DNA from 2 places in the Bacillus sp. DJP31 genome. Region 2 is predicted to be linked to the other one. Evidence: a T-box and tRNA genes for the amino acid it is inferred to sense, from the RefSeq annotation. Region 2 holds a T-box; the other holds one or more tRNA genes.

Region 1 (15,183 bases), on a different contig from region 2:
AAAATATAGTAAGCTAGAATTGAGGCTCCTATTGGTTCAATTAAAATCGTTACCGATATGATAGATGTGCTCACCCAACGTAAGGCAAAGTTAAACATGGTATGTCCTAGCAAAGTTGGAAAGATGGCTAATAGAATAAAATACATCCACTGCTCTTGCTCATATGGTATAAAAGGATCACCACTTATTAGCACATAAATGAATAGAGTGACTGCACTTACTAGATAAACAATAAATGTATAAGTTACAAGGGATAATCTACTTCTTACATTTTGTCCAAACAATAAATAGATGGTTACTAGAATGCATGCGATTAATGCGAGGATGTCTCCCCATAGAGCTAATCCACTTATTCTAAAGTCACCCCAGCTAATGATCAAACTCCCAACAACAGCTAATAGGCCACTAAGTATAGCTGACACTGTTAACTTCTCTTTAAAAAATAAATAAGTTCCTAAAAAGGCAAATAAGGGCTGCATGGTCACAAGGACAACAGAACTAGCAACTGAAGTAAAGCGCAAGGATTCAAACCACAGCACGAAATGGAGTGCGAGAAAGATCCCGGCTATTGTGGAAAAAATCCAATCTCTCTTCCCTATTGTTTTGAGTTCCTTTACGTATTTCGCAAAGAATATAGGTGCCATGATTAAAACTGAGAAGAATATTCGGTAAAATGCAGTAACAGATGATGGAGCATCTGCAAGCTTGACCAATATGGCTGATGCAGAAACGGTAATTACTCCGATGACTAATGCAAGATAGGCTTTTGCTAGATGTGATTTCATTTTTCTCTCCCATATAAATATTTTGAAATTTCTAAAATATTGTTTATAATTATATATACCACATTGAGCTACTTTCATTCTAATCTTTTCTAACAATAAGGGGGAAGAAAATAATTCAGCTAAAAAATGAAAACATTGGGGAACTTCTCTATAATTCTGTTCAGAGATTTGGCGATCATGAGTCCTTGGTATATTCCAAAGAAGAAGTTCGGTATACATACCAGCAATTCTGGACTGAGACATCTCGGGTTGCCAAAGCACTTATGGGCTTGGGTATAAAAAAGGGTGAGCACATTGCGATTTGGGTAAAAGAATGTTCCGGAAATGGGTTATTCTTCAGTTTGCATCCGCTCGAATAGGTGCTGTTCTAGTAACGGTCAACACTAGTTATCAATCTAGTGAATTAGAGTATTTATTAAGGCAGTCTGATAGTACCACCTTGTTTTTTATAGTTGGCTTCAAAGGTACTTCTTTTCCGGAAGTTTTATCTTCAATTATTGATGATTCTCCTAATGGAGTTCCTCTACTGAAAAATCTTATTTTTATCGGCAAAGAATTTACCCCTTTAGGTATGATGAGCTGGACTGATATGCACGAGCTACATCATGGTGTTTCCGATGAAGAGCTATATGCTAGAGAACAAGAAATTCGACCTACTACTGTTATTAACATGCAATATACTTCTGGAACGACTGGATTCCCGAAAGGTGTCATGCTAGCCCACCACGATATAGCAAATAACGGTTACCTTGTTACCAGCGCAATGAAGCTAACGAATGAGGATCGTTTATGTATTCCGGTCCCTTTCTTCCATTGTTTCGGTTGTGTCCTTGGGGTTCTTGCATGTGTTTCAGTTGGTGCAACCATGTTACCAATTGTTGAGTTTGAACCTGAAATCGTATTGCGAACAACCGAAAAGGAACGCTGCACAGGATTACACGGTGTCCCAACAATGTTTATTGCTGAGTTAAACCATTCTCGTTTTAAGGACTATGATGTTTCTTCTTTGCGGACTGGTATTATGGCTGGTTCCAATTGTCCCATTGAAGTCATGAAACGAGTTATGAGCGAGATGTCGATGTCAGATATCACAATAGCCTATGGACAAACTGAAGCCTCTCCCGTAATAACTCAAACGGTGACAGATGATTCGATTGAAAGACGTGTTCAATCTGTCGGTAAGGCACATCCTTTTGTTGAGGTAAAAGTAATCGATCCTTTAACAGGAAAAGAGGTGCCTAGAGACACTCAGGGTGAATTGTGCACCAGAGGGTATCTTGTAATGTAAGGGTATTATAATATGCCTGAGGCCACAATGGATACCGTGGATCAAGATGGATGGTTACATACTGCAGACTTAGCAACAATGGATGCTGAAGGAAACCTAGCTATTACTGGCAGGTTAAAGGATATGATTATTCGCGGAGGAGAGAATATCTACCCTAGAGAGAGTGAGGATTTTCTTTCTTTACCAGCATTCAGCAATCGTTGATGTGCAAGTGATTGGTGTATTAGACGAGAAGTATGGGGAGCGCGTTGGCGCCTGTATTAAATTAAAAGTTGAATATTATATAGAAGAAAGTGATATGCGAAAATATTTTAAAGGCAGATTATCATTCTATAAAGTTCCTGAATATATCAGGTTTGTTGATGACTACCCTATGACGGCTTCTGGTAATATTCAAAAGTATAAGCTTCGAGAATGGGTCGTTGGAACAAAGAGAAAATCTAGTGGTAGTCAGAAGCTCGTTTTAAATAGATTTACACAAAAAGCATAGAGGTACAGCCTCTATGCTTTTTTATGGTTTCTGAATGTGGTAGCGTAAGTAATTAAAGTTCGAGGTTGCTGCACTTTCTATGATTTCACCTTCTTCATCCCGAATGACTTCAAATTCCTGATAGGTTTCTAGAATGTAGCCATCAATAATCTCTTTTTTGACGAGCTCCGTTTCTAAGCTTACTATACCGACAGCTTCCAATTCTGCCTCAGCCTCTGGCTCAGTCGCTGCAGGAATACTACTGTAAAAATCGGCTCTTTCGTGTTCTAATGCCAAAGGAGATTCTATAATAGCAACAATTCCCAAAATTAGTAATGGCACGATTATTTTTTTCAACTGAATTTCCCCCATCCACATACTTCTATTCATTTTATGCATGTCCGGTTGTGACATATTCCATTTTTTATAGTAGGATGTGGTTTGGTTGTATATAAAAAACGAAGCCCGATGGACTTCGTTATTTTTTAAAGGCTATGCTTTTAATTGGGATAAACTGGTTCATGACCCCTAGTGTAATAATATCTTTGTCCGATAACAAATTTGTATGATAGACAGAAAAAAAGAAGTAATCGTTCTTTGTTGTGGAAGAAGCGATGATTGGTTTTGCAAGATAATCTACGCCGATACTTACTAAAATCCCTTTATCCTCTTTAATACGTTCAGCGACCCACGAAACATATTTATCTTGACCTGGGTTAAAAAACACCATAATTACTACTAAAATAGAAGTAATTACCCCAAAGACATATCTTTTTTTCAAAAATAGAACCCCCTACTTGTATAGTTGGTGTCATTTTTTCCAAAGAATTAAAGCTTTAAACATTTTTAAAAAAATCAGATTGTACAATATCCTCTAGCATGCTATAATTTTTTCATTACCATTCGGGGGCTTAGCTCAGCTGGGAGAGCGTTTGGCTGGCAGTCAAAAGGTCAGGGGTTCGATCCCCCTAGTCTCCATCTATAATTTACTATGTTTTCTTAGCAACCAACTCAACTTTTGAGCGGAATACCTCAACACTTCCATTATTCTAAATAGGAAGTGTTTTTTTATGTTATTTTGAGTATAAGAGCCTGTTCAAAAAGGAGGACAAAAAGAGCAAAGAAGTTCAAGGAAGCGAAGTCTTGAGCTACCTGCGCGTATGTTTTGTATACGTGAGGAGCGGAAAGACGAGCTGACGAAGAAATTCGAAGCTATTTTTGCCGGACTTTTTGAACATCCTCTATAAGAATAAATTTCAAGAAAGATAGCTGCCTATTGAAAAGCATTTTAGTGAATAAGCTAAAGTGGGTAGTCATATTCAAATGTGAATACCCTCTTTATCAACCTAGTAGCCTGACTAGAAGTCTCGTAGTGGACAGGATTTACCTTATTTAACTTGTAAAAATATCAGCGATGGATTATTGAGCAAGTTAATCAGGTATGATTTCCCATTTAGCCATTATGATTGGCACTAGATAATAAGCGGATTTCGGATAAAAATTTTTCTGCTATTCCGTTGAATTTATCGGGAACATCTACATTTGCACAATGACCAGCACCCTGCAAAAGCACATATTGAGAATGCTTTTCTAATGCATGCAGTTTGGTAGCGGACTCTTGAATAAGCTTTTGATCATGTTCACCAACGATAATTAAAAGAGGGTATGATATAGGAGTATCCTTATTTATAAAAAAGGTATTAATACCAGCCATTGCGGCAAAAGACCTTCTTTTAAAATGCTTGGTCCCGCTAGCGAACAATTCACGACAAAGATCCGTGTGACTTGAAACTGAAGTGACATATCTTCTAAAACTCTTCATTGAAAATAGAATATAAAGTATCCATTTTAAACCTTCCCTTTTTTGAGACTTCAGAATATCCTCATTCGCTTTATGGATCGAATATCCTCCCACAATAATGACTGACATTACCTGATTAGGATATCGGGCAGCAAATGCTTGTGCAACTAGAGATCCCAATGAGACTCCAATAAGATGGCAGGAAGCGATGTTGTTTTCGAACAATATTTGGTTTAAAACCTCAGGCATATCACCAATTGTAGACTTAGATCCCTTGACTTGTCTTTCACCATGACCAGGCAAATCCAATAGTATCAACTGATATTTTTCTTTAAAGTATTCTGTTTGAAACTCGAATATTTTATGGTCAGTAAAGGCAGGATGTAACATCAAAATTGTTTCTTTTCCCTTATTCTCGATGATAAAGTAATTACTTCCTGATTTTGTCGTTTTGTTACTAATCTTACTCATATGGTCTTTCCTCCAATTCAAGTAAAAGATTCTGAAACCATCCCAACATACTTTGGTGATAAAAGAGTCCCAATTCTAAGGTTTTTATCTGGTATTTCACTACATGCTTTAAATGTTCTGGTACTTCTTTCAGGTTGGCATCAAGGGAGGCGGATTGGAATTCAAGAACGGTGGTTTCGAGCCCGGTAATGATTTCTTCGACAATTGCATGACGGTCGGCTATAGTCATATGTCCTAAGAAGAACAGTCGTGTTGTCGCATCCTGCTCTAAACGATTTGGTGCAATTGAAGACAGCATCCAATCCAAAAAATACTGTTTTCCTAATTTGTTTATTGTGTAGATTTTTTTTCTTCGACCATTTTCGACCACTTCGTTGAGTTCTACATGACTGTTGCCTTCCAATTTTTTTAGGGCTGCTTGAATACTTCCAAGGCTGGCACTAAAAAAAGGAGATACTTTCTGTTGCAAGGCATTTCTAATATCATATTGTGTTAAATTACGAATCATCAGAAGCCCCAAGATTACAAACTCCAATGCATCACTTCCTTACATATATTCATGAATAAATAATAACATACCTATTAGGTATATAAAAAGAGTTATATATATTTCTCGAGTTTTGGTTTTATCTACTCATTCCTTTTTAGAAAAATCTTCAAAAGTCTCCCCTTTTTCCATGCAGGATTAAAGAGAATTTTGTCGAAAAAAGAAAATGATCATTGTATATATCCTTACTAAATAATAACCGTCTTTACAGGAGGGTCACAAATGCGTCTCATAGCTTTAGATAGGTGTAAGCCAGGAATGAAATTGGGTAAACCCCTTTATAAAATGGTCTACCTTTAAAAAATATTGAAGAAATCGGTTTAGGTGCCATATTGCACGATCTAGGAAAGATGTATATTCCTCTTGAAGTTTTAAATAAAGTTGAGCCTTTGACGGCTGAAGAAATCGAGTTAATACAATCACACTGTATGTCAGGATTTGATACTTTGAGAAAAGTTCCTGAAATTCCTTTGACAGTTGCTCACTGTGCATTTCAACACCACGAAAGAGTCGACGGCACTGGATACCCTCGAGGTTTACAAGACAATGAAATTCATAAATACGCAAAAATAGTAAGTGTTGCAGATGTTTTTGATGCCGTCACAACTCCGAGGTCTTATCGTCCGGCTCTCTTACCGCATAAAGGACTTGAATTACTTTATACTGGTAGTGGAACCCAATTTGAAAGTGATCAGATCCATTTGTTTAAAGGTTGTATCGCTATTTATCCTGAGGGACTAACTGTCAAATTGAATGACGGTCGAACCGGAATTGTATCCAAGTATAATTTCAATGCTGTTGGACGACCTGAGATCAGGATTACAAGAAACGAAGAAGAACAAGAAGTGATACCATATGAAATCGACTTATCGTCGAGTATGTATTTAAACCTAGAGATAGTTGAGGCAGACCCTTTATTATACTAATAAGAAAAAACACAAATCCTAAGCTAGAATTTGTGTTTTTTAGGTTGCACCATCTGTTCTATGCTCTAAAAAAGCAGCCGTATCATCTGAGATTATTACTTCACTTTAATGCTTTGTAAAATATACTGACCTTTTTCATTCTCGTAGTAGTCTATAATGACTTGAGCATTTTTTTCAATGCTACTCCAGTCCACACCTTCTACGCCTCCAACATTTAAAGCCAAGGTTTTAAATTCAGTATTCACTTCGATTGAATTCATATCAATCTGGCCAACATAGGCGCCTTCTTCTATAATTGCTTTCATTTTACTCACTGTTGCGACATCAATATTTGTTAATATATGCTGACCATTTTCATTCTTGTAATACTCAATGACAACTGGTGCATCCTTCTCAATGCTGTTCCAATCTACATCTTTTACTTCTCCAATCTGTAAGGCTAAAGTTTGAGACTCCGTATTTACTTCAATTGAGTTACTATCAATTTGACCTGCGTATGCGGCTTCTTCGGTAATAACTTCTTCTTGTGAAGTATCAGTTTCTGCGTTTGACGAGCTATCCTCTACCCCATTCACAGCAGTAGAATTTTCAATTGTTGAATCTTCATTAGCGTTTGTTCCACAAGCTGCTAGAGCCATTACTAACAATAAAACGGGGATATACTTGAACCATTTCATATTTATTCACCTCATGTTTTTTTGATTTCAACTATGTGACGTATTCCTTTTCATAATGTTACAGGTTGAGGAAAAAATAGTAACCTGAGCGAAATTTATATATATAAAAAAAAGAACAAGCTTCATTACGAAACTTGTTCCTATCAATATATGTCCTTAAATTTCTGATAAATAAAACTAGCCTCTATTTATAATAATTAGCTTCAATTCAGTCATTTCCTCAATTGCATATCTAATTCCCTCTCTACCCGTTCCACTATTTTTCACCCCACCATACGGCATATGATCAACCCTAAAAGTTGGAATGTCATTGATTAGAACAGCACCCACATAAAGCTGTTCAGCTGCGTCAAGTGCAACATGAATGTTCTCTGTATAGATTCCAGCTTGTAGACCAAATTGTGAGTTATTTACGTAATCCATTGCTTCTTGAATAGAAGAAACACTATTGATTAAAACAATTGGAGCAAACACTTCTTGGCAGGATACATTTGAGTCTTTTTGAACATTTAACAAGACAGTAGGATGTAGGATATTCCCTGTAGACTCCCCACCTATCGCTATTGTAGCTCCGTTTACGACCGCTTCTTGAATCCATTTCTTTGCTCGTTCTACATCATTGTGTGAAATTAAAGCTGATAAATCCGTCGCTTCATCAAGTGGATCTCCTAGTTTTAGTTTTCTTGCTGCAGCCACAAACTTTTCTACAAATTCTTCATATACATTTTCATGTACATACACTCGCTGTATCGAAATACAAACTTGTCCTTGATAAGCGAAAGCTCCTGTTACACATCGAGAAATCATCTTATCTATTGGCACACCTTGATCTACTATAAGTGCTGAATTGGAACCAAGTTCTAGTATAACTCTTTTTAAACCAGCTTTATTTCGTAAAGCAATTCCAACAGTAGGACTACCTGTAAAGGTTACCATCTTGACAAGGTCGTGTTGAACTAAAGCGTCACCGATGATACTCCCTTTTCCTGTAATGACATTCAAAGCACCTTTTGGAAGACCTGCTTCTTCTGCTATTTTGGCTAAAAAGAAAGCAGAAAGCGGAGTTTGTGAGGCAGGCTTTAATACAACTGGATTTCCTGCTGCAATTGCTGGCCCTACTTTATGTGCGACTAAATTCATTGGAAAGTTAAAAGGGGTAATCGCTGCTACCACCCCAATCGGCTCACGGACTGTGTAGGCGATCCGGTTTTCCCCTCCAGGCGCAGCGTGCATTGGAATGGTTTCACCATGTATTCGTTTTGCTTCCTCTGCGGCGAATTTATATGTTTGAATGGTTCTAGATACTTCACCTTTTGCTGTAGTAATGGGCTTTCCTGCTTCTTTCGCAATAATTTCAGCTGCCTCTTGGAATCGGTCTTGAAATAGTTGGGCCATTTTCTCTAAAATGGATGCACGTTCGTGGGCAGGCATTTTCCTCAATGTTAGCTTTGCATTTTCTGCTGCAAGGGCAGCAAGGTTTACATCTGCTAAGGAAGACACGGGTATTTCAGCCAAAGCTTCACCACTATATGGTGCATAAAGAATGGAATACTCCTTCGTTTCCATCCATCTACCATTAATAAAAATTTTTTCTTTCTGAATCTGATTTGCCGCCATTCGCTACACCTCAGGTTTTTATTTTAGTGCATAGGATTTTATTCATTTATATGATTAGAGTTCTTGATCAACAACTGAAACGGTTTTTTTCCAAACAAAAAACACCTATTTATAGTAGGTATTTTATTTTTCCATATCCAAAGCATCACCCATAAGCTTGTCTGCCCAGACATTTGCTTCAGCGTATAATTCAAACATTTTTATCTCGTTCATAGTCGGTGATAAAGCAGTTACAGTCTTACTAGTAAGTTGCATTCTTTCAACTGATTTCATCAAATCTAATAGCTTCTTCAAATCGTTTTCTTGCCCTAGCAGAGCCTCTTTTATTTCAACAGCTAATGGCAATTCATCCATGATCTTTTCAATTGGAACTTTTAGAATCGTATCAATTAATGAGAACATTCCTAATAAGAAATATTTCGAGCTAGTTAATGGATCCTTCGTTTTTCCGATGAGTTCACCTAGCTTTGCTCTCGTTAAACTTAAATGGATTACTTCCCTTGAAGCAACATCATTTTTATCCGTGTTAATTCCTTTAATCGACAGTACATAAATCCACTTATTGATTTCAATCAGACCTAAAAGCACAATTGCCTGTTTAATAGAACTAACCTCATATTTAGGGCGTATAGTAGGAGAATTAATTAATTTTAGAAGTTTATACGAAATAGATAGATCCTTTTCAATAACCATTGTTATATGATCAATATCTGGAATCGGCATATCTAGTTCCTTCAGCACGAGCAAGTATGAATAATAGTAAGGGGGAATATCATGACCTTGTAAAATGACAGGCTTACTAAAGAAGTATCCTTGGAAATAGGTATAGCCGTCTAACACTGCTTGCTCATATTCTTCTCGTGTTTCTACTTTTTCAGCTAAAAACTTTAAACGATAGGTTTGTAAGTATTCCATTAGCTGGTTCCTGGCTTCTCTTGTAGTTGATCTAAAATCAATTTTCACATAGTCAACATAGTGTAAAAGTTCGAGTACATTTTCATCTCCATGTAATAGAAAAAAATCATCTAAAGCAATTGTATAGCCAAACGACTTCAATTCCTTACATATAGCAATTACCTCTTTAGTTGCTTTTACATTCTCTAAGATCTCTACCACTATAGAAAGTGGCATGAAATAGGTAGGAACCTTTAGCTTGAGGAGGTTTTCCGTGAAGTTAATAAAACAAGGTTTTCCCTTCGATAGCTCACCAAGGCCAATATTCAAGAAGCTATTTACAATAACATCTGTCGTTGCTTTATCACCGTCAGTGTGGGAATACCCATTAAAAGCGCTGTTTCTATACAGCAATTCATATGCAATGACTTCTTCCTTTTCATTGAAAATAGGCTGTCTTGCCACAAACACTTCCATTAACAGTCCCCACCCTTCTAAGAAAAAAAATCTAGTACCCCCATAATATATATTCTGAGAAAGTTATGTAAAATAGTAGGGTTGGAATTAATTACCTAGAGTATTCTCATGCATTCTCCAATTTTCTAAAATAAATGGCCCCGCTAACTGCGAGGCCTTACGTTATTCTTCGGTTAATTCACCGGCTGCAACATCCATCTCATCATCAGGATTCGAACGTGCATACACTCTCGCAGTATTTGCATTCTCATCATAGCCTTGAATCCAAACGGGTACTCCGTTGTATTTGACGATGATTTCTTTTGGTGAAGAGACAACTTGTTTAATTCGATTCATTTCCATTGTAATCACTCCAGTTTCATTTTTAAAATAGTACGTAGGTAGTTTCCAAACTAGGGTTTTCGGGGCTGATCATGGCGCTTCCGCTTTTCTTATGATGTTGATGACGATCCATCACTGTCGCCGCTATTTCCGCCTGTCTCATTTGCATCAGGACTATCTGAATCAGAAGCGTTTGTGCAGCCTGTCATGATTACACCAAGCGCTAACAGTAAAAGTAAAAGTTTCTTCATGGTATGTACCTCCTTTTTAGCAATTAACAAGTATAGTATGATTCACAATTTACTTCTTCATGCTCAATCATCGTCAAAAGGATAAAGGTTATGAGGAAAGAAAGAAATGGCAACACTAGAATCGAGGTGAGCGTATGAAAGTGAACGAGCAGGAGAAACAAACATTAAGTGACGCCATTGATAAGCTAAATGAAGGCCTTGATGTATTCATTCAGCTATACAATGATGCAGACAAGGACTTGCCATTGATCGTATTTGAAGAGGATACCATTCAAATTATCGAAAAAGCAAAAAAAGTATATGGAGCAAGTGAAATTAATGACCGTATTAATAAAATACTGAAAGAGATTCTGACACTCTTACCTATAAAAGAAGGTTCTTCTAAGAAGGATGATTCAAAATGAAGCTGTACCCGGTCGTAGTTTCTTATTTAAGACTTCCAATCGTTTTACGGCTTGTATTACTTACACTTGCAACGATTACTGTATTTGGAGCCCTTATTCATTTTGTCGAACCACAAAATTTCACTACCTTGTACGAAGGAATTTGGTGGGCAATCATAACGGTCTCTACAGTAGGTTACGGGGATTTTTCTCCAACCACAAGTCTAGGCCGTTCAGTTGGTATTCTGTTAATCCTTGGTGGAACTGGCTTTATGACCTTCTATTTTGCCTCCATTGCTGCCGCAACTGTAACGCGGCAAAATTCATTTTTAGATGGAATGTCCACTTACAATGGAAAAAAGCACATTATTCTAGTCGGCTGGAATGAACGGATTCGTGAAACAATCAATCAGCTCCAAGCAAAGAAAAGACTACCTATTGTATTAGTTGATGAAACCTTGAAACAAAATCCTGTAACGTATTCAAATGTTACATTTATAAAGGGCAATCCCACTCACGATGATACGCTTGAACGGGCAAACATTATGCATGCAGAAATCATTATTATATCGGCGGATCAGAGCAAGAACGAAATCCATTCAGATATGTCTACGATCTTAACTTTGGTCACTGCAAAAGGGTTAAATCCAGACCTCTACACCATTGTTGAAATGTTAACAAAAAAACAAATTTCAAATGCCAGTCGAGCTGGTGCTAATGAGATTATCCAAACAAATAAACTAACAAGCTCTGTCATGACGAATAGTATTGTCTCAAATGGAATGTCTGAAACACTGCTTGATATGCTTGATAACCTAGCCGGTAATAATCTAGAGTACCTTTTGGCGACCGCAAAAAATGAAGGTCTTACCTATCAGGAATGCTTAAATAAACTCATAAGCGAAAATATATTGGTGATTGGAATTAAAAGAGGGGAAGAGTCTTATATCAACCCACCCCCAACCTTTCAAATTACTGAATTTGATGAATTGCTCGTCATTAGACATTAATCATCTAAAAGTGAGTCTTCAAGTTCCTTTACAAGTGATTTACCAAGGTCAACATACTTCTCTGGAAACTGGGCGTCAGGGTCCTGAGGCTCTGAAAACTGGTTGAACGAAGCGGATTTATTCCACACCAGCGCATTATCATCAAGCCCTATTTGATATTTGTGGGAAAGAAGAAAAGGTCGCTTTACTTCTACCGTTGTATTCTGCGAATCTAATTGGCCATCAATCGCCTTAAATGGAACACGTAGGAATTGATATCCTACTTCATCATCAATCTTATAATCAAAATATCCATGATCGTAATCCCAATTCCCACCGATCACATAGCCCAAAGGCTTTAAAGTCTGTTCAAGCTTATATAAATTAAAAGAACGACCTTCAAGTTCTGAAGGGACTTCAATCATATGACCAACTCCTTAATCGGTATATCCTTAGGTTATCCAGTTCAGGGGAAAATATTGATTTGGTTGTTAGTTTTGATTGGCTATGGAGAGAAATGTGAATTCTTTGTTGTATATCGTCATATTTCGAAAAGAAGTGAGAAGAAAACCTAGTGAACTGCCGTATATTAGCTATTTTCCATTTATTTCAGCGATTATTCAAATATATCGTCGATTTTTTATTTTTATCAGCGATTTTTAGATTATATCAGCGTTAATTGACATTTATCGGCGATAAGACATATTACCCCATTTTACCCCACACAAAAAGACGGAGTGAGTTTATGCACCTCACTCCGTCTTATTATTTTAATCTCTTCTCAAGCTCAGCTTTCTTCTCTTCAAAGCCAGCCTTTCCAAGTAATGCAAACATATTGACCTTATATGCTTCTACCCCTGGTTGGTCAAAAGGATTTACGCCAAGCAAGTACCCACTCATTGCACAAGCTTTTTCAAAGAAATAGACAAGATAGCCAAACGTGTAGGCATCGAGTTCTGGAAGTTCTATGATTAAGTTTGGAACTCCACCATCTGTGTGTGCGAGCATCGTCCCTTGATAAGCTTTTTTATTGACGTAATCAATTGATTCACCCGCTATATAATTCAATCCGTCTAAATCTTGTTCTTCTGATTCAATCGTTAACTCATGACGGGATTTTTCCACATATAAAATGGTTTCAAACAAATCACGACGACCTTCTTGAACGTATTGACCTAATGAATGCAGGTCTGTCGAGAAGTTTGCTGATGATGGGAAGATACCCTTTTGATCCTTTCCTTCACTTTCTCCAAAAAGCTGCTTCCACCATTCAGAAAAATATTGCAAGCCTGGCTCATAGTTGACGAGCATTTCAATCGTCTTACCCTTATTGTAAAGAACATTTCTTACAGCAGCATATTGATAAGCCGCATTATCTTCAAGTTCAGAATGGCTGAAATCCTCACTTGAAGCAGCTGCACCCTTCATGATTGCCTCGATGTTTGCCCCACTAACTGCAATTGGAAGTAACCCCACTGCTGTTAACACAGAATATCGTCCGCCAATATCATCTGCTATGACAAATGTTTCGTAGCCTTCTTCACTTGCTAACGTTTTTAAGGCTCCGCGTTCTTTGTCTGTTGTCGCATATATACGCTTTCTTGACTCTTCTTTTCCGTACTTTTCTTCTAATAGCTTACGGAAAAGTCGGAAAGCAATGGCCGGCTCTGTGGTTGTACCTGATTTAGATATGACATTAATAGAGAAATCCTTCCCTTCAAGCACATCCATTACATCTTTCATATAGGTAGAACTGATGTTATTCCCAACAAAGATAACCTGTGGGGTCTTCCTTTGCTCCTTAGTTAAAGCATTGTAGAATGAGTGATTTAATAGCTCAATGGCAGCACGTGCACCAAGATATGATCCCCCGATTCCTACTACTAATAAGACGTCTGAATCAGCCTTGATTTTTTCAGCACTTTTGACAATTCTTGAAAATTCTTCTTTATCATATTCTGTTGGGAGATTAATCCACCCTAAAAACTCACTCCCTGCTCCTGTCTGTTCATGTAGAGAATGATGCGCAACCTTTACAGCATCTCTTAAATATGTAAGTTCATGCTCCCCGAAAAAGGATAATGCCTTCGAATAATCAAATTTAATATGGGTCATCAACAAAAGCCTCCTAATAATAAAAATCCTGCCTCTTTCACTTTACCCGAATATACTTATTCAAATCAAGAAGCCAAAGTCACATGAAAGCGTGTACATCACTTTTTTTACAGAAAATTAGCGGCCCTTTTTTGAGAGCCGCTTTGATTTTTTTATAAAGATGCACGTAGTATAGCTAATACGTCTTCTTTTTGTAATGGCTTGAAGTTTCCGAATTCACCGCGTGTCATCGCCTTATCGGCCATTAATTCGAGCTGGTCGTCACCAATTTCATAATCAGCCAGTCTAGTTGGAGCTCCGATACTAGTCCAGAATGCGCGAACTTTCTCAATGCCTTCTAGTGCAACTTCTCTATCTGTTTTACCTTCAGGATTAACATTAAATACTCGAACAGCAAGCTGTACAAAACGATAAACATTCGTATCTAAGGTGTGTTTCATCCAATTCGGGAACAGAATAGCTAGACCACCAGCGTGCGGGATGTCATATACAGCCGAAACAGCATGCTCCATATTATGGGATGCCCAATCTCCTCGATATCCCATGGAAACCATACCATTCAAAGCCATCGTGCCACAATAAAGAATCGTTTCGCGAAGCTCATAGTTTTCTAAGTCGTTTACTAATTGAGGTCCAACTTCCATAACTGTAAGCAAAATAGATTCACACATACGATCTTGAAGAGGTGTGTTTGTTGCTGTATGGAAATAATGCTCAAATACATGTGACATCATGTCAACGATACCATAGATTGTTTGATCTTTTGGTACTGAGTACGTATGTACGGGATCAAGTATTGAAAACTTAGGGAATGTTGCTGGGCTACCCCATCCATATTTCTCATTTGTTTCCCAATTAGTAATAACAGACCCAGCGTTCATCTCTGAACCGGTTGCAGCAAGAGTTAGAACTGTACCAAATGGTAATGCCCCTAAAACCTCAGCTTTATGTGTTACAAGGTCCCATGCATCCCCGTCATATTTTGCACCCGCTGCAATGAGCTTTGTGCAGTCAATTACACTTCCACCGCCAACAGCTAAAACGAATTCAATGCCCTCTTTTTTACAAATCTCAATACCTCTTTTAGCAGTCGTTAATCGAGGATTTGGTTCCACACCAGCTAATTCATGAACCTCTGCTCCAATTTCTTCTAAAAGTCCAAGAACTTGATC
Region 2 (15,183 bases):
TTTAAATATTCATCGAGTCCACCAATATTTTCATTATGTGCATATATATTTGTTGTTACATAAATTTTGGCTCCATACTCACTAGCAAAGCGAACTCCCTCTGCCATTTCTTCAAAGGAGAAGTTGTCTGCATTTGAGCGTAACCCATATTCTTGACCGCCAATAAAAACAGCATCTGCACCATAACGGACTGCAATTTTCAGCTTCTCCAAGTTCCCTGCAGGTGCAAGAAGTTCGGGCTTTTTTGTGATTACACGTTTTCCATTTATGATCTTTGATAGTTGTCCAATTGCCATACTCTCTCCTCCTTTTCATTTACCTTGTATTTACGGTATTTAAAATGAACTTTTGGTGACTTTCTACCAATCCTTTACTTAATAAACTGTTTCTTTAAAAAAGAAACCTGTGTCTAAAGGACGATTGGATGGCTGAATATTTTCTATCGCTTCAAGAAATGCACCCTTCTGATCCTCATATGCGTCTCTGTCTTTGGCACACAAATCAATAGCAAGTCGATACATCCTCGTAACCTCTATTAAATACTCAGAGCTTTTTAGAATTCCGTCTATTTTTAAAGATTCAATGCCTGCATCAATCATTTCTTCTAGTTCATCAATAATGCAAATATCATTCGGACTCATAATGTGTGTTCCGTTTTCATCTTCAAAAATAGGGTACTTATTTTCTCTTTCTTTGTCATGTATGAACAAGCTTTTGTCTAGTTTTCTTTCTTCAATTTCCAAAGTTTTACCTTGGTATTCTAAATAGTTACCCACTAGAGAACGTTTTGATTGAAACATACAGGTCATACCATGAACTTGAACCTCTAATTCAACTTTTGCATGTTCATTCATTTCTAGGATTGCATCCATATTTATTTCTCTAGCAAGTACAGCCCTTTTCGCACCTTTTTCACCCCAATAGTTACAAGTAAACCAGTTAGTCGCTGTTGTTTCTGTGTTCCAATGTAGACGCATATGTGGAGCAGTCTCCTTCACTGCCATCAATACGGCGGGGTCTCCAAAAACAATGGCATCAGCCTTTACTTCGGCTAAAAAAGATATATAGTTTGAAAGTTCTTCTATCTTCTCATTATGAAAAACAGCATTCATTGCCACGTAGACTTTTTTACCTCTATTGTGAGCAAGTTCAATTGTTTGGGCTACTTCAGTACGTGAGAACTCACCAGCTAATCGCAAACCAAACCGCTGACTTCCAATCATTAGGCTATCAGCTCCAGCATCTAATAATGGAACTACATCCCAAACCGATGTCGGAGTAACTAATAATTCAGGCTTATTCATTCTGTTTCACCTCTTTGCTTACTTATCGCAATTCCATCTCCTATTGGCAAAATCGTAGTATCATAGGAAGTATTTTGCATGAGCCAATCGTTATAGCCTTGTATCCTTTTCACAAGGTTTTTCGTCCGTTTATTGTCACTTGTGTTTACAGCAACAAGACCTTTAAATAAGACGTTATCTGAAATAACCACGCCGTTTTTTTGAAGCAATGGCTCAAATTTCTCAAAAAACTTAGTATACTGACCTTTTGCCGCATCAATAAAAATAACATCAAAGGATTGCTGAAGATTTACCTCTAATGCGTCTCCTAAGATGACTTCTACTTGATCTTTGATATTAGCTCTTTCAATATAATAAAGCGCTTTTTGATAGCGCTCTTCATCACGTTCTATCGTCACTACCTTAACATTAGGAATGGCTTTCACCATTCGAATGGAAGAGTAGCCTATGGCTGTACCAATTTCTAGTATACTTACCGGCTGAATCAGCCTTAATAGCTGCAATAATGCTTCTATTCCAATCAATTCCATAATGGGTACACTATGTTCTTTCGCATAATTCTCCATTTCCATAATCAACGGTTCACGTTCTGGTATTAAAGAGTGTAAATAATCTTGAATTTCAGATGGTACCATCGCTTTATGCCTCCACCTCTATACAACTCGATATATTTTACCACAAAGGTTAAGGGAATGCGAGTACAATCGCATTCCCTACTTTATGTGTAATTTAATTAATATGCTTTGCTTTTTCTCGATTATGCTGTTCCAACGTTTCTGTAAAGATTACTTCTCCGTCCTTTGCTGCTAAGAAATAGAGGAAATTCGTTTCAGCTGGCGCAAGAGCAGCTTTAATCGACATTTCACCAGCATTTGCGATTGGCCCGACAGGCAACCCTTGGATTACATACGTATTATAAGGCGATTCAATCTCTAAATCCTCATATAAAACTCGATCTTTATGCTCACCAAGTGCATATAGAACAGTTGGATCTGTTTGAAGTGGCATATTAGCCTTTATTCGATTATAGAAAACGCTTGATATCTTTTCACGGTCCGTTTTTTCAGTAGCCTCTTCTTCAATTAAGGATGCGAATGTTAACAGCTCGTGAGGTGTTTGAGGAGCAATTTCCGTTCCACCAATCCCTTCCTGATAAGAAAGGAGTACTTTGTCTGTTTTATCTAACATCGTTTCTATGATTTCTTCAATAGATGGCTTTTCAGTATAAAATGAATAGGTAGCTGGGAATAAATATCCCTCAAGTGGATAACGAATCTCACTGTTTAAGACCTCATCCGTAATCAATGAAGGGTACTTCATCATCAATTCTTCAATATATACCTTGTCATTTATTTTGTTTAAAAGTTCTTCTTCTGTATAGCCGGTTTTACCAGAAATAATCTTAACCATTTCTACCAATTGCTTCCCCTCTGGAATGGTCAAGGAAAAAATAGCATCTTGAAGAATTTTACCTGTTTTCAAGCTTGCGATAATTTCTTCAAATGTCATAGATTGGTTTAGTACGTAGTCACCCGCCATGAAACCGGATTCATTCTTGAATTTTACAAAATAACGAAATACTTTTCCATCTTTGATCACTTTATTCTCTTGAAGTATGGATGCTATCTTCGTTGTAGATGATCCGATAGGAACAGTAATCTCAATTGGTTTCTTATTAGTAAGATCAACTGGCTGTAAAGCAGACTTTATATAGGAATACCCAAAAGCAGCTCCAGCACCTAGTGAAATAAAAATAATAAGAGACGTAATAAGTACTATTCTTCGAACTAGTTTTGCTTCCTTATGCTTCTCAAGAAGCTTTTCTTTAAATTCATCTATATTTGATTCTGAACCGATGGAAGTCATCGGGTGTCCCCTCCCCTCAACGGAACTATTATACTACATTTTCCACCTTATTCGTCAAATAATAACAAAAATTATAAAGTGGAAGCGCCCGTTTAGCCATGGCATAGCTAATGTTCTCAAGTCATAAAGGCGCTTTTTTGGCTTGAGGTTATTTGACCTCAGGCGGGCCAGCGCTGGAACTGGTTTCAAAAACTAAATACAGCGAACTAATTATTTTAGTTAGTTGCAATAAAAAAAACGAGCAGATACGCTCGTTTATTACTTTTACTCTTCGCCTTCTTCTTCTTCTTCTTCATCAAGGAATGTATTTAGCATTTCTTCAATTAAATCCCATTCTTCTTCTGTTTCGATTGGAGATAAATCTCCTTCTTCTGTTTCACCTTGTTCGAAGCTTGATGCATGAATTTCAATTTCTTCCTCATCGTCTTCGTCTGCCCCGACTGGATAATATAGAACATAAGATTTTTTGAATTGGTCAGAATCGAAAGTAAAGAGAACCTCACATAATTGTTCATTTCCTTCTTCGTCAATCACTGTAATTTGCTTTTCATCGTGTGTCATTTACGTTCACCTCATAAGTTTATTAGTATTTACTATCTAAATAGCCTTGTAGAATAACGGATGCAGCCAGCTTATCGATGACTTTTTTCCGTTTCTTCCGGCTTACATCAGCTGAAATTAGGATACGCTCTGCAGCCATTGTTGATAAACGCTCATCCCATAATTGAACAGGCAGTTGAAAGGTTTCTGCTGCTAACTCTGCAAATTTTTGACAAGCAACAGCACGAGGTCCAATGGTTGCGTTCATATTTTTCGGTAGTCCGACAACAATGGTATCAACACCATATTCGTCAATTATTTCTTTAAGACGCTTAAAACCTAATTCATTTCTTTCTTCGTCTATCTTGATTGTCTCTAGCCCTTGGGCAGTCCAACCCATTTCGTCACTAATTGCAACGCCAACTGTCTTTGTACCAACATCTAACCCTAGAATTCTCATATGATACTCCATGTCGTCTTTTTTTTAGCTTTTGCAAAAAGAGAAAACTAACCTTTTCTATTAGCAAGATAAGACTTCACAAGTTCTTCAATTAACTCATCTCGTTCTAGCTTTCTAATAATGTTGCGGGCATCGTTGTGTCTTGGAATATAAGCAGGATCACCGGATAATAAATACCCAACAATTTGATTAATGGGATTATATCCTTTCTCTTGGAGAGCTTCGTACACTTTAAAGAGTACGTCATCCACTTTTATATCCAATTGCTCCTCTTGAAAATTAAATTTCATCGTTTTATCAAAAGAGCTCATGTTTACACCTCACTCTCACGCAAATGCTTGTCAACATTTACCTACATTGTACACTAAAGCATAGTGATAATAAAGTAATCCATAAAAAATATGTATAACTATGTCTTACAGTAAGAAACACCATGAGGAATGATAAGCATTCCTCATGGCTAAAAGAGTAGTATATCCTAAATTGAACGTACCCATTCATCAACATAGGATAGAGCTTCTTCTAACTGGTTCGGATTTTTCCCACCAGCCTGTGCCATATCAGGACGCCCTCCACCTGAACCACCACAACGAGTAGCCACTTCTTTAATCAGTTTGCCAGCATGGTATCCTTTTGAAAGTAAATCCTCAGTGACTCCAGCTAATATATTCACCTTATCTTCACCCGAAATGGAGCCAAGGATAATGACACCAGAACCGATTTTAGCCTTCAGCTCATCAACCATTGATCGTAAATTATTCATATCTGTTGCATTTACTTTACTTGCTAACACCTTTATCCCGTTAATCTCTTTTACCTGGTTCATTAAACTAGATGCCTCAATATTGCCTAGTTTAGCTGATAACGACTCATTTTCACGTTGAAGTTGTCTTAGCTCAAGTTGAATGGATTCTATTCGGTTTAAGATGTCTTTTGGATTGGCTTTAAGTTTTACTGAAGCAGCTTGCAAAAGATTGATTTGATCATACATCACTGTGTATGCCCCTTGACCCGTTACAGCTTCAATTCGTCTCGTTCCTGCTCCAATTCCTGATTCTGATAAGATCTTGAATAATCCAATTACTGCCGTATTTGGAACGTGGCAGCCTCCACATAGTTCTAAGCTGAAATCTCCTACCTTAACAACACGGACGATGTCTCCATATTTTTCTCCGAAAAGAGCCATTGCCCCCATTTTCTTAGCTTCATCAATGGACCGACTCATACTATCAACTTGAATACTCTCCCAAATCTTCCCGTTCACTATAGCCTCGATTTTCTCTAACTCTTCTTCTTTCACCTGTCCGAAGTGAGAAAAGTCGAAACGCAATCGATCTTGTGTAACTAAAGAGCCTGCTTGGTTCACATGACTTCCTAGTACGTCTTTTAGAGCCTGGTGTAAAAGATGTGTCGCTGTATGATTCTTGATAATTTGTGTTCTTAAATCATGATCAATAAGAGCATTTACTTCCATCCCTTTTTGGAGTATTCCCTCTTCAACATACACATGATGCAAATGCTGGCCATTAGGAGCCTTTTGGACATCCTTAACTAGTACCTTAACTCCGTTGCCTAGTAGATAGCCAGAGTCTGCAATTTGTCCGCCGCTCTCTGCGTAAAAAGGTGTGGAGCTTACTACAATCTGCCCTTCTTCACCAGCAGTTAGCTCGCTCACAAATTCATTCCCTTTTACTAAAACAAGAATTTCTGTCTTGTTTTCAGGCCGATTATATCCGATAAATTCACTCTCTACCTTAATATCTCCTAGCACACCACCTTGTACTTGCATAGAGCCTGTATCCTGTCTTGCTGCTCTTGCACGATCACGCTGGTTTTTCATTTCCGCTTCAAATCCATCATGATCCACTTTCATACCTTCATCCTCAGCATATTCCTCTGTTAGTTCAACTGGGAACCCGAATGTGTCATAAAGGCGGAATACATCTATTCCAGGAATGGTTGATGAATTTTGTTCCTTTTGAGACTTTATTACTGAAGAAAGTATAGCTAGACCATCATTTAATGTTTCATGAAAGCGTTCTTCTTCATTCTTCATGACCTTCTGAATAAAGTCTGTTTTTTCTTTTACTTGTGGGTAGAAATCGACCATAATGTCCGCAACAACTGGAACGAGTTCAACCATAAATGGACGATGAATATTTAGCTGTTTAGCATAACGGACAGCTCTTCTTAGTAACCGACGTAATACATATCCTCTTCCTTCATTTGAAGGGAGTGCGCCATCACCAACAGCAAACGTAACCGTCCGAACATGATCAGCAATGACCTTAAAAGCGATATCCTTTTCCGATGATTCTCCATACTCTTGACCCGAAATTCTTTCTGTCGCTTCAATGATGGGTATAAATAAATCGGTATCAAAATTAGTTGGAACATTCTGAATCACGGAACACATTCGCTCGAGTCCCATTCCTGTATCAATATTCTTCTTTGGCAGTGGTGTATAAGTTCCATCAGGATTATGATTAAATTCCGAAAACACGAGATTCCATACCTCTAGATAGCGCTCATTTTCTCCACCCGGATACAATTCAGTATCAGAGGGGTCTTTCCCGTATGATTCACCGCGATCATAGAAAATCTCAGTGTTTGGACCACTCGGCCCCTCTCCAATATCCCAATAGTTCCCCTCTAAACGTATAATACGTTCTTTAGGAACACCGATATCTTCTACCCAAATTTTATACGCCTCTTCATCTTCAGGATGAATCGTAACAGATAGCTTTTCTGGATCAAATCCAATCCAATCTTCGCTAGTGAGGAACTCCCAAGCCCAATGTATAGCTTCCTTTTTAAAATAATCACCTATGGAGAAGTTACCAAGCATTTCAAAAAATGTATGGTGACGTGCTGTTTTACCTACGTTTTCAATATCATTAGTTCTAATCGATTTCTGCGCATTACAAATTCGTGGATTTTCAGGGATTACCCGGCCATCAAAGTATTTCTTCAAGGTAGCCACTCCACTATTTATCCAAAGTAAGGATGGATCTTCATGTGGCACTAAAGGTCTACTAGGTTCTACTGCATGACCCTTTTCTTTAAAAAAGTCTAAAAATAATTGTCTTACTTGAGCTGACGTCAGGCTTTTCATCATTTTCTTCCTCCTACCATTCTCTTAAAAAACAAAAAACTCCCGTCACTGTATAAATACAGGGACGAGAGTAAACTCGCGGTACCACCCTAATTATGACCACGATAAACGTGAATCATCACCTCAGACTCCTGTAACGTAGAAGATACGGCAGGCTTTAACCTGCACTCTGGATTAGCGTTCAATTACTCTTCACCCTAGAATTCCTTTCAGCTAAGGGAATTCCTCTCTTATAGGTGGGCTGCAATTTACTCATTCCTTCATGGATTTTCCAATTATTTTATCATGCAACAATTATAGACAAGGAATTTCCTTTTGTCAATGCTTTGAGAAATGTGCCTTAGCATGTAGTAAGGTAACTTTTACAATGGCTAAGGTTGGAACAGCAAAAATTAATCCAACGATTCCACTTAATTCACCACCAGCAAGTAATGCAAACATAATAAAGACTGGATGCATATGTAAACTCCTACCCACAATAAGGGGAGAAAGCAAGTTTCCTTCAATAAACTGCAAGGTGAAAATCAAGACAACCACCCATAAAACCATTTTCCCTGGCATGGTTATGGCGATTAATACAGCAGGCACTGCCCCTATGACAGGTCCAAAATACGGGATAACATTAGTTATACCAATGATTGTGCCGAGAAGTAGAGGATAGTTCATCTTCATAAACCAAAAGCCGATGCTTGCAAGCAATCCAATAATTGAACAGACTAAGAGTTGTCCTCTTATATAACCCCCAAGTGATTGGTCGATATCCTTTAAGAATCGAATTCCTGATCGTCTAAACCGTCTCGGTGTCAAATACCATGCGGTCTTTTTTATCAATTCATAGTCTTTAAGCATATAAAACACAATAAACGGAATCAGAGCTATTATTAAAATATAATTAATAATTCCTTTTAGCGTATTGATTACACTAGCAAGAGAAGCGGCTATTCCCTCTTCTACTGAGATTAGTGACTGTTCAATTCTTTCGTGCAATCCATCTGGTAATTGTTGTGATTGCTCATGAATCATATGTGACCAGCCTCGGTATTTTTCAAATAAAAAAGGTACAGTATTACCGAACTCCTTAATTTGAATTAAGATTTGAGGAATCCCTTTATAAATAGCGAAGGCTAGTCCACCAAAAAACAAGGAATATATGATTAAAATAGCCACTAGCCTTGGAATTCTTTTCGAATGGATTTTTTCAACGAGAGGATGCAGTAAATAAGTGATAAAGGTTGCAATTAAGAAAGGTATTAGAATAGCTATGATCACGTGTAATATCGGACTCCAAAGTGGTTCTAACTTGCTAAATACGTATATGCACAATAGAGCAATTAATATAGCTAGTAATCGAAATAGCCAATTAGAATTGATTTTCTTCACAAATTTAGCCTCCCTTGCTTAATTTGGTACGTATTAGAAGGAATTATTCATTTTTTTGTTTTACTTAAAGGGAGGAGGATTTCAGTATGTTTCATTCGTACGAAGTGATTTACTTGTGCCGAACATTTTCGCACATTTATTTTGGTTTTCGATCATAAATCTTGATTTTCGATCATAAATCTTGGTTTTGCCAAAACCACTAAAATTGAGCAATGTAAAAGTGGAAAATTACTTATTTGACCCTAAAAAAAGAATCCCCCAAAGGAGGATTCTTGGACGATTACATCATTTTCGAAACTCTTTTTCGGAGCTTTTTCATGGTTCTACTCGACATCATGTCATTTTGCTGTGCCATGCGATAGGCATATGCACCCACACCTAAAGCGATAAGTGATGTCATTGCTTTATTCATGCTAAATCACTCCTAAGTTGTAGTTACATTCCAATAATTCGTTCTTCTTCACCGAATAAATCATCTAACGAACTTAACGTACCATCTTCTTCAACTTGATGAACATTCATCATCCCATTTGAGATGGAAAGTTCTATAAAGCAATTCCAGCAGTAGTATTGATTTACTCCGATTTTGCCAATATCTTTACTCTTACAATTTGGGCATTGCACGATTTAAGGGCCTCCTAAGTCACTAATCAAGATCGATTAGAATAATATCTTCGCCATATTGAAGGGGAGTGTTTGACTTGATCACTCGCTTTCCTTCTGATAGATCAGCAAAGAAACCAACTGATACTTCATACCCTAAAATCGTGCCCAAATTTTCGTCAAAATATACGTCTTCTACTATTCCTAATTTCTCACCTTCGGCTGTATAGATGAGCTGTCCTAACAAACCATGCTGATGACATAGGTAATGACTAGATTTATCAAATCCTGTATGTTGAACTTGAAAATCATTAATCATAACCCCATCTTGACCAAAGGAAAGCACATTTTGAACGGGTATGTGGCGATCTCGTCCGAAAAGGCCTTTTACATCTACAACAATTGCTTGTATCATTCCATCACTTGAGAGTTGTAAGTCATCAATAACCCCTAAAGCTTTTCCTGTTTTCGAGTTATACACTGGTAATCCCTTTAATAGAGTAAACGTCCGCAAAAGCACCCCACCTTTTTCGAACATTTATATGTTTTGTTTTAATCCATAAAGTCATACGGAGAAACGTTTTCCATTGCCATTCGTTCAGCATTTACAGACATTTCTCCGACTGACGCTTCTTGATGTTGATCAGAGGAGTTCCCCTGTGACCCTGTCATACGCTCTGTTAAAGTCGTTTGGCGTTTGTTATCTTCAGTCCTCTGAATTCCTTGTAACAAAGTATCTTCTTCTCCGCACAAAATGAGAAAATCCTTACTCCTTGTGATTGCCGTATAAATCAAATTTCGTCGTAGCATACGATAATAGCTTTTAACCACTGGGAAAATGACAATTGGAAATTCACTACCTTGTGACTTATGGACTGAACAACAGTATGCATGGGTAATTTGTGTTAAATCTTGTTTTTTATAGGTAACTTCTGTATTCTCAAAACGTAGAACGAGCTGGTCTTCCTTTTCGGTATTTTCCTTAGCGAAAAATATGGAAACAATCTCACCCATATCACCATTAAACACATTTTTCTCTGGCTGATTGACTAACTGCAGCACTTTATCTCCAACTCTGTAGACCTTGTCACCAAATGCCATCTCTCTTTTCTGATCAGACTTTGGATTAAACAAGGATTGGAGTTCTAAGTTAAGATTATCAATTCCAGCAGGACCACGGTACATTGGTGCTAGCACTTGAATATCTTTGGCTACGAAGCCCTTTTTCATAGCGTTCGCACAAACCTTTTTCACTACATCAATTACTTGGAATTGGTTACACTTTAGAAAAGAGCGGTCTGCTTTGGGAGAAATTAGGTCTTTGGGTAAGGTACCTTTTTTTATTTCATGTGCCAGTTCAATTATAGTCGAGTCCTCAGATTGCCTAAAAATATCAATTAAACGAACAGTTGGAATAGTATCGGAATCCAGTAGATCCTTCAGCACTTGCCCTGGTCCAACAGAAGGGAGCTGATCCTCGTCTCCAACAAAAATAACTTGAATACCCGATGGTAAAGATTTAAACAGTTGATTGGCTAACCAAATATCAACCATAGAAACCTCGTCCACAATGAGCAGCTTTCCTTCAACTGGATTATCTTCATCGTGTTCAAATCCATCGGATCCATTCCAACCGAGTAACCGGTGGATCGTAACAGCAGGTAGTCCTGTTGATTCATGCATTCTCTTTGCTGCTCTTCCAGTTGGAGCAACTAATAAAAATGGAAATGGTTCTTCTTTTTTATAATCACCCGGTTCTAGTGAGCAACCGTGAAGTTCAGCATATAGTTCAACAATCCCTTTGATGACAGTCGTTTTACCCGTACCAGGTCCACCTGTTAGCAGCAACATAGGTGAAGAAAGTGCTTTTTGTATTGCATCCTGTTGAGAAGGTGCATATTGCACTTTTAACCGTTCTTCGAGAGCTCCGAGTGCAAGTAGAAATTCTGATTCCGGAAACTGATCCGTGTATTCATCCTGATCTATAATCTTTTTTATACTCCTAACAAAACCCTTTTCAGCAAAGTAGAGGGATGGTAGGTAGTACCCATCGTTCTCCATAACTAATTTACTTTCCTCAACTAATTCTTTTAATCCATCTGTAATTTCCATTATGTCAATAATGGTAGATTGATGAGTTTCCAACAGTTGCTTCACTTGATCAACTAGCTGCTCGTCTTTGACATACACATGACCTTCTTGCATACAAAACTGTTCTATTATGTATAAACAACCTGCTTTTATTCGGTCAGGGTGACTTCCCGTGATTCCAATTACTTTTCCTAAATCATCTGCTTTTGAAAAACCGATCCCTTCAACCTCTGCGATAAGTTGGTACGGGTTTTTTTTAAGGATTTCTAATGTTTGATCACGGTATTTTTGGTAGATCTTCATTGAAAGTTGGGGACCAAATCCGTATTGATTTAGGTGGATCATTACTTGTTCTAATCCTTGATGCTGCAGTAGCGTTTGTGAAAGTTCTCGTGCTTTCTCAACAGATAGCTGAGGAATATTCTTTAGTACATCAGGATTATTCATGATTTTGGTTATGGCACCTTCTCCAAGTGCTTCAACAATTTTCTCAGCTGTCTTTTTTCCGATTCCTTTAAATAAATCGCTCGATAAATATTGAATAACACCCTGCTCTGTTTTAGGCATTTCCTTCCTAAAGTGATTCACATGATACTGAACACCAAACTTAGGATGGTCCTTAAACATTCCAAAAAACGTATACGTTTCATGCTCTTGAAGGGCAGGGAAGTAGCCTGTTACAATAGCCTCTTTATCTTCATAATTTTCATTTGTTTCTTCAATCTTTATCCTGATCACAGTATATAAATTAGTTACGTTATGAAAAATAGTCACAATTGGATAGCCTTTTAAATATTTTTCAGGCTCAGTTGTCAAGTTCTTCCCTCCCCTCATCACCTTTTTATTCTAATTATCTAACTCTTGCTCCAATAGTTGTTTTCCGTGGATCGCCATATCATGGTTGGGACTGAGCTCAAGTGTTTTAGTAAACATGTCTAAGGCGCTTTTTGCATCATCCTTGTAGACATAGGCAACACCTAAATTAAAGTAAACGTCTGCATTATCAACATTTCTCTCTGTTAATTCTTCAAATTGTTGAATGGCTTCATCAACTAATTCCAGCTGTGCTAAGCATAATCCATACTGAAACTTAGCCTCGTCGTCCTCACCATTAAGCTCCACAGACCTCTGTAGATAAGGCAAAGCATGCTTAAATAAGTCTTGCTCTAAATATGTAACTCCTAGCATAAAAAAGACATCTGCATTGTCTAAGCCTTTTTCTACCGCCTTAGAAAAATGGTCGGCTGCTGCTGGGAAATCCTGAAGCTCAAAATAAATATTGGCCGCACTGTAGTAGGCAGTTGCCAGGTCTTCGTCAAGTTCCATTGCTCTTTTATAAAACGCTAACGCTTTCTCCGTTTCACCAATAGCCGCCAATAAGTTACCAAAATTAACATTCACGATTGGATCCTTAGGGTTTTCCTCTAAAGCCTCTGTAAACACTTTCGCTGCCTCTTCTAGTTTTCCTTCTTGCATAAGTTGAATGCCTAGTTTATTTTGATCTGTCATCATATTCACCCTTTCTTCTTAAGTAAGAAGACCTCAAGCCAATACGGCTGAGGTTTCATTACACATACCAAATTAGTTCAGAATTCCTAAATACATCATCAATGGTGCCGCCACCTAAGCATTCATCCCCTTGATAAAAGACAACTGCTTGTCCAGGTGTCACTGCTCGAACAGGTTGATCAAAAACGATTCGAACTGTATTTTCATTTACATATTTCACAGTAACCCCATGATCTTCTTGGCGATATCTGAATTTTGCTGTGCATTTTAAATCTGCCATAGAGTGGGTATTCGAAACCCAGCTAATATTTGTTGCCGTAATTTCATCGGAATATAATAATTCATTGTGAAAGCCTTGCTCCACATAAAGAATATTTTTGTCTAAATCTTTACCAACAACAAACCATGGATCACCACTACCGCCAATTCCAAGGCCTTGACGCTGTCCAATTGTGTAATACATTAAGCCATCATGTTTCCCTTTCACTTCACCTGATAAAGATTGCATGACACCAGGTTGTGCAGGTAAATATTGACCTAAGAACTCCTTGAAGTTTCGTTCACCGATAAAACAAATACCTGTACTATCCTTTTTATGAGCTGTGGCTAATCCCGCCCTTTTGGCAATTTCTCGGACCTCTGGCTTTGGTAAATCACCTAACGGAAACATAACCTTAGATAATTGATCTTGTCCCAATTGATTTAAAAAATAGGTTTGGTCTTTATTTTGATCGAGTGCACGGAGCATCTTATACTCTCCATCTTGAAAACACACCTTGGCATAATGACCCGTCGCCAAATAATCAGCACCTAAATCTAGTGCATGCTCTAGAAATGCCTTAAATTTAATTTCCTTGTTACACATAACATCTGGATTTGGTGTGCGACCACCTTTGTATTCATCTAAAAAGTAAGTAAATACCTTTTCCCAGTATTGTTTTTCAAAGTTCACTGCATAGTAAGGAATACCAATTTGATTACATACCCGGATAACATCATCGTAATCTTCTGTAGCCGTACACACGCCGAAGTCATCCGTGTCATCCCAGTTTTTCATGAAAATACCGATTACATCATATCCTTGCTCTTTTAAAAGAAGAGCTGCAACACTCGAATCGACTCCACCTGACATACCGACGATTACTCTTGTTTCACTTGGTGTCTTAGCTGTCACGCTAGTCACCTCCTTGTTATTCGTTGGACAATTTTCACTGTCTCCATTGCCACTGTTTGTATTTGTTCGTGTGTATTCCCTAACCCAAAGCTATATCGAATGGATGATTTACTTCTGTCTGATTGGCTACCATACATCGCACAAAGTACGTGAGAAGGTTCAATCGATCCTGCTGTACATGCTGACCCGCTCGAAGCAGCAATTCCTGCTATATCTAGATTGGCAAGAAAGGATTCTACGTTAATTCCTGGGAAATGAATATTAAGGATGTGCGGAAGACACCTATTTGGATTTCCATTTACGGAATACTCAATGTCATTTTCGGAAAATGTTTTAAAGAAGATTTGTTTGTACTGATCATACTGGTTGCTTCGCGATTCCATCTCCAATTGTGAGATTTGACTGGCATGCATTAGACCAACAATCGCAGGAACATTCTCTGTTCCTGCACGCCTTTTTCGTTCTTGCTCTCCACCAAATGTAACAGAGGAGATCCTTGTGCCTTCTCTTACATATAAGAAACCAATACCCTTTGGTCCATTAATTTTATGACCAGAGATGGATAGCGAATCCACCTTTACTACATTAACGTCTATAGGAATAGCCCCAAAAGCCTGGACTGCATCCGTGTGAAGGTAAGCTTGATGGTTTTCTATCATTTCAGCAATCTCTATAAGGGGTTGTACGGATCCAACTTCATTATTGCCAAGCATAATCGTAGCCAAGATTGTATCCTCTTTAAGAGCATTTTGAAAATCTTGTGTATTGATGACACCATTTTCATTAACAGGCAAATAGGTTACCTCAAATCCAATCCTTTCAAGGTAACGGCATGTGTGCAATACAGCATGATGCTCAATTTCTGTTGTAATAATATGTTTTCCCTTGTCTTTATTGGTCATTGCAATACCTAAAATGGCTAGATTATCTGCCTCAGTTCCCCCGCTAGTAAAGATGATTTCGCTTTCCTTTGCTCCTATCGAGCCAGCAATGGTTGCTCTTGCTGCGTCAATTACTTGTCTACTTTTCCGCCCGAAGGAGTGAATACTAGATGGATTTCCAAAGATCGATGTCATGGTGACAATCATTTGCTCCGCAACGGCCGGATGAACAGGTGAGGTTGCAGCATGATCTACGTATA

Evidence for each region. The T-box of region 2 lies ahead of alaS (alanine--tRNA ligase). A T-box ahead of a tRNA ligase gene usually reads a tRNA of that ligase, here a tRNA-Ala.
Region 1: it has a tRNA-Ala gene. The T-box ahead of alaS (alanine--tRNA ligase) is inferred to sense a tRNA for this amino acid. The anticodon was not compared.

Annotation. Positions count from the first base shown of each region.
Region 1 is NZ_JBMERO010000018.1:719-15,901, forward strand. Features, by position in the region: gene ACOI1C_RS15390 (DMT family transporter) at 1-785, opposite strand, end outside; partial or broken gene ACOI1C_RS15395 (AMP-binding protein) at 896-2,563, shown strand; gene ACOI1C_RS15400 (hypothetical protein) at 2,585-2,899, opposite strand; gene ACOI1C_RS15405 (DUF4359 domain-containing protein) at 3,021-3,323, opposite strand; tRNA gene ACOI1C_RS15410 (tRNA-Ala) at 3,448-3,520, shown strand; gene ACOI1C_RS15415 (alpha/beta fold hydrolase) at 3,996-4,814, opposite strand; gene ACOI1C_RS15420 (PadR family transcriptional regulator) at 4,807-5,349, opposite strand; gene ACOI1C_RS15425 (HD-GYP domain-containing protein) at 5,676-6,287, shown strand; gene ACOI1C_RS15430 (hypothetical protein) at 6,383-6,964, opposite strand; gene ACOI1C_RS15435 (aldehyde dehydrogenase family protein) at 7,142-8,581, opposite strand; gene ACOI1C_RS15440 (EAL and HDOD domain-containing protein) at 8,705-9,952, opposite strand; gene ACOI1C_RS15445 (H-type small acid-soluble spore protein) at 10,115-10,294, opposite strand; gene ACOI1C_RS15450 (hypothetical protein) at 10,384-10,524, opposite strand; gene ACOI1C_RS15455 (atypical membrane-integrating protein (Mistic protein)) at 10,659-10,928, shown strand; gene ACOI1C_RS15460 (potassium channel family protein) at 10,925-11,917, shown strand; gene ACOI1C_RS15465 (YugN-like family protein) at 11,914-12,321, opposite strand; gene ACOI1C_RS15470 (glucose-6-phosphate isomerase) at 12,662-14,011, opposite strand; gene ACOI1C_RS15475 (iron-containing alcohol dehydrogenase) at 14,164-15,183, opposite strand, start outside.
Region 2 is NZ_JBMERO010000002.1:121,315-136,497, forward strand. Features, by position in the region: gene ACOI1C_RS03055 (peptidase U32 family protein) at 1-296, opposite strand, end outside; gene ACOI1C_RS03060 (peptidase U32 family protein) at 375-1,304, opposite strand; gene ACOI1C_RS03065 (O-methyltransferase) at 1,301-1,939, opposite strand; gene mltG (endolytic transglycosylase MltG) at 2,034-3,170, opposite strand; gene ACOI1C_RS03075 (DUF1292 domain-containing protein) at 3,435-3,731, opposite strand; gene ruvX (Holliday junction resolvase RuvX) at 3,754-4,170, opposite strand; gene ACOI1C_RS03085 (IreB family regulatory phosphoprotein) at 4,218-4,481, opposite strand; gene alaS (alanine--tRNA ligase) at 4,649-7,285, opposite strand; T-box leader at 7,343-7,558, opposite strand; gene ACOI1C_RS03095 (AI-2E family transporter) at 7,604-8,665, opposite strand; gene ACOI1C_RS03100 (YrzQ family protein) at 8,946-9,077, opposite strand; gene ACOI1C_RS03105 (hypothetical protein) at 9,101-9,292, opposite strand; gene ACOI1C_RS03110 (PRC-barrel domain-containing protein) at 9,312-9,782, opposite strand; gene ACOI1C_RS03115 (ATP-dependent RecD-like DNA helicase) at 9,821-12,193, opposite strand; gene ACOI1C_RS03120 (tetratricopeptide repeat protein) at 12,206-12,868, opposite strand; gene mnmA (tRNA 2-thiouridine(34) synthase MnmA) at 12,927-14,042, opposite strand; gene ACOI1C_RS03130 (cysteine desulfurase family protein) at 14,048-15,183, opposite strand, start outside.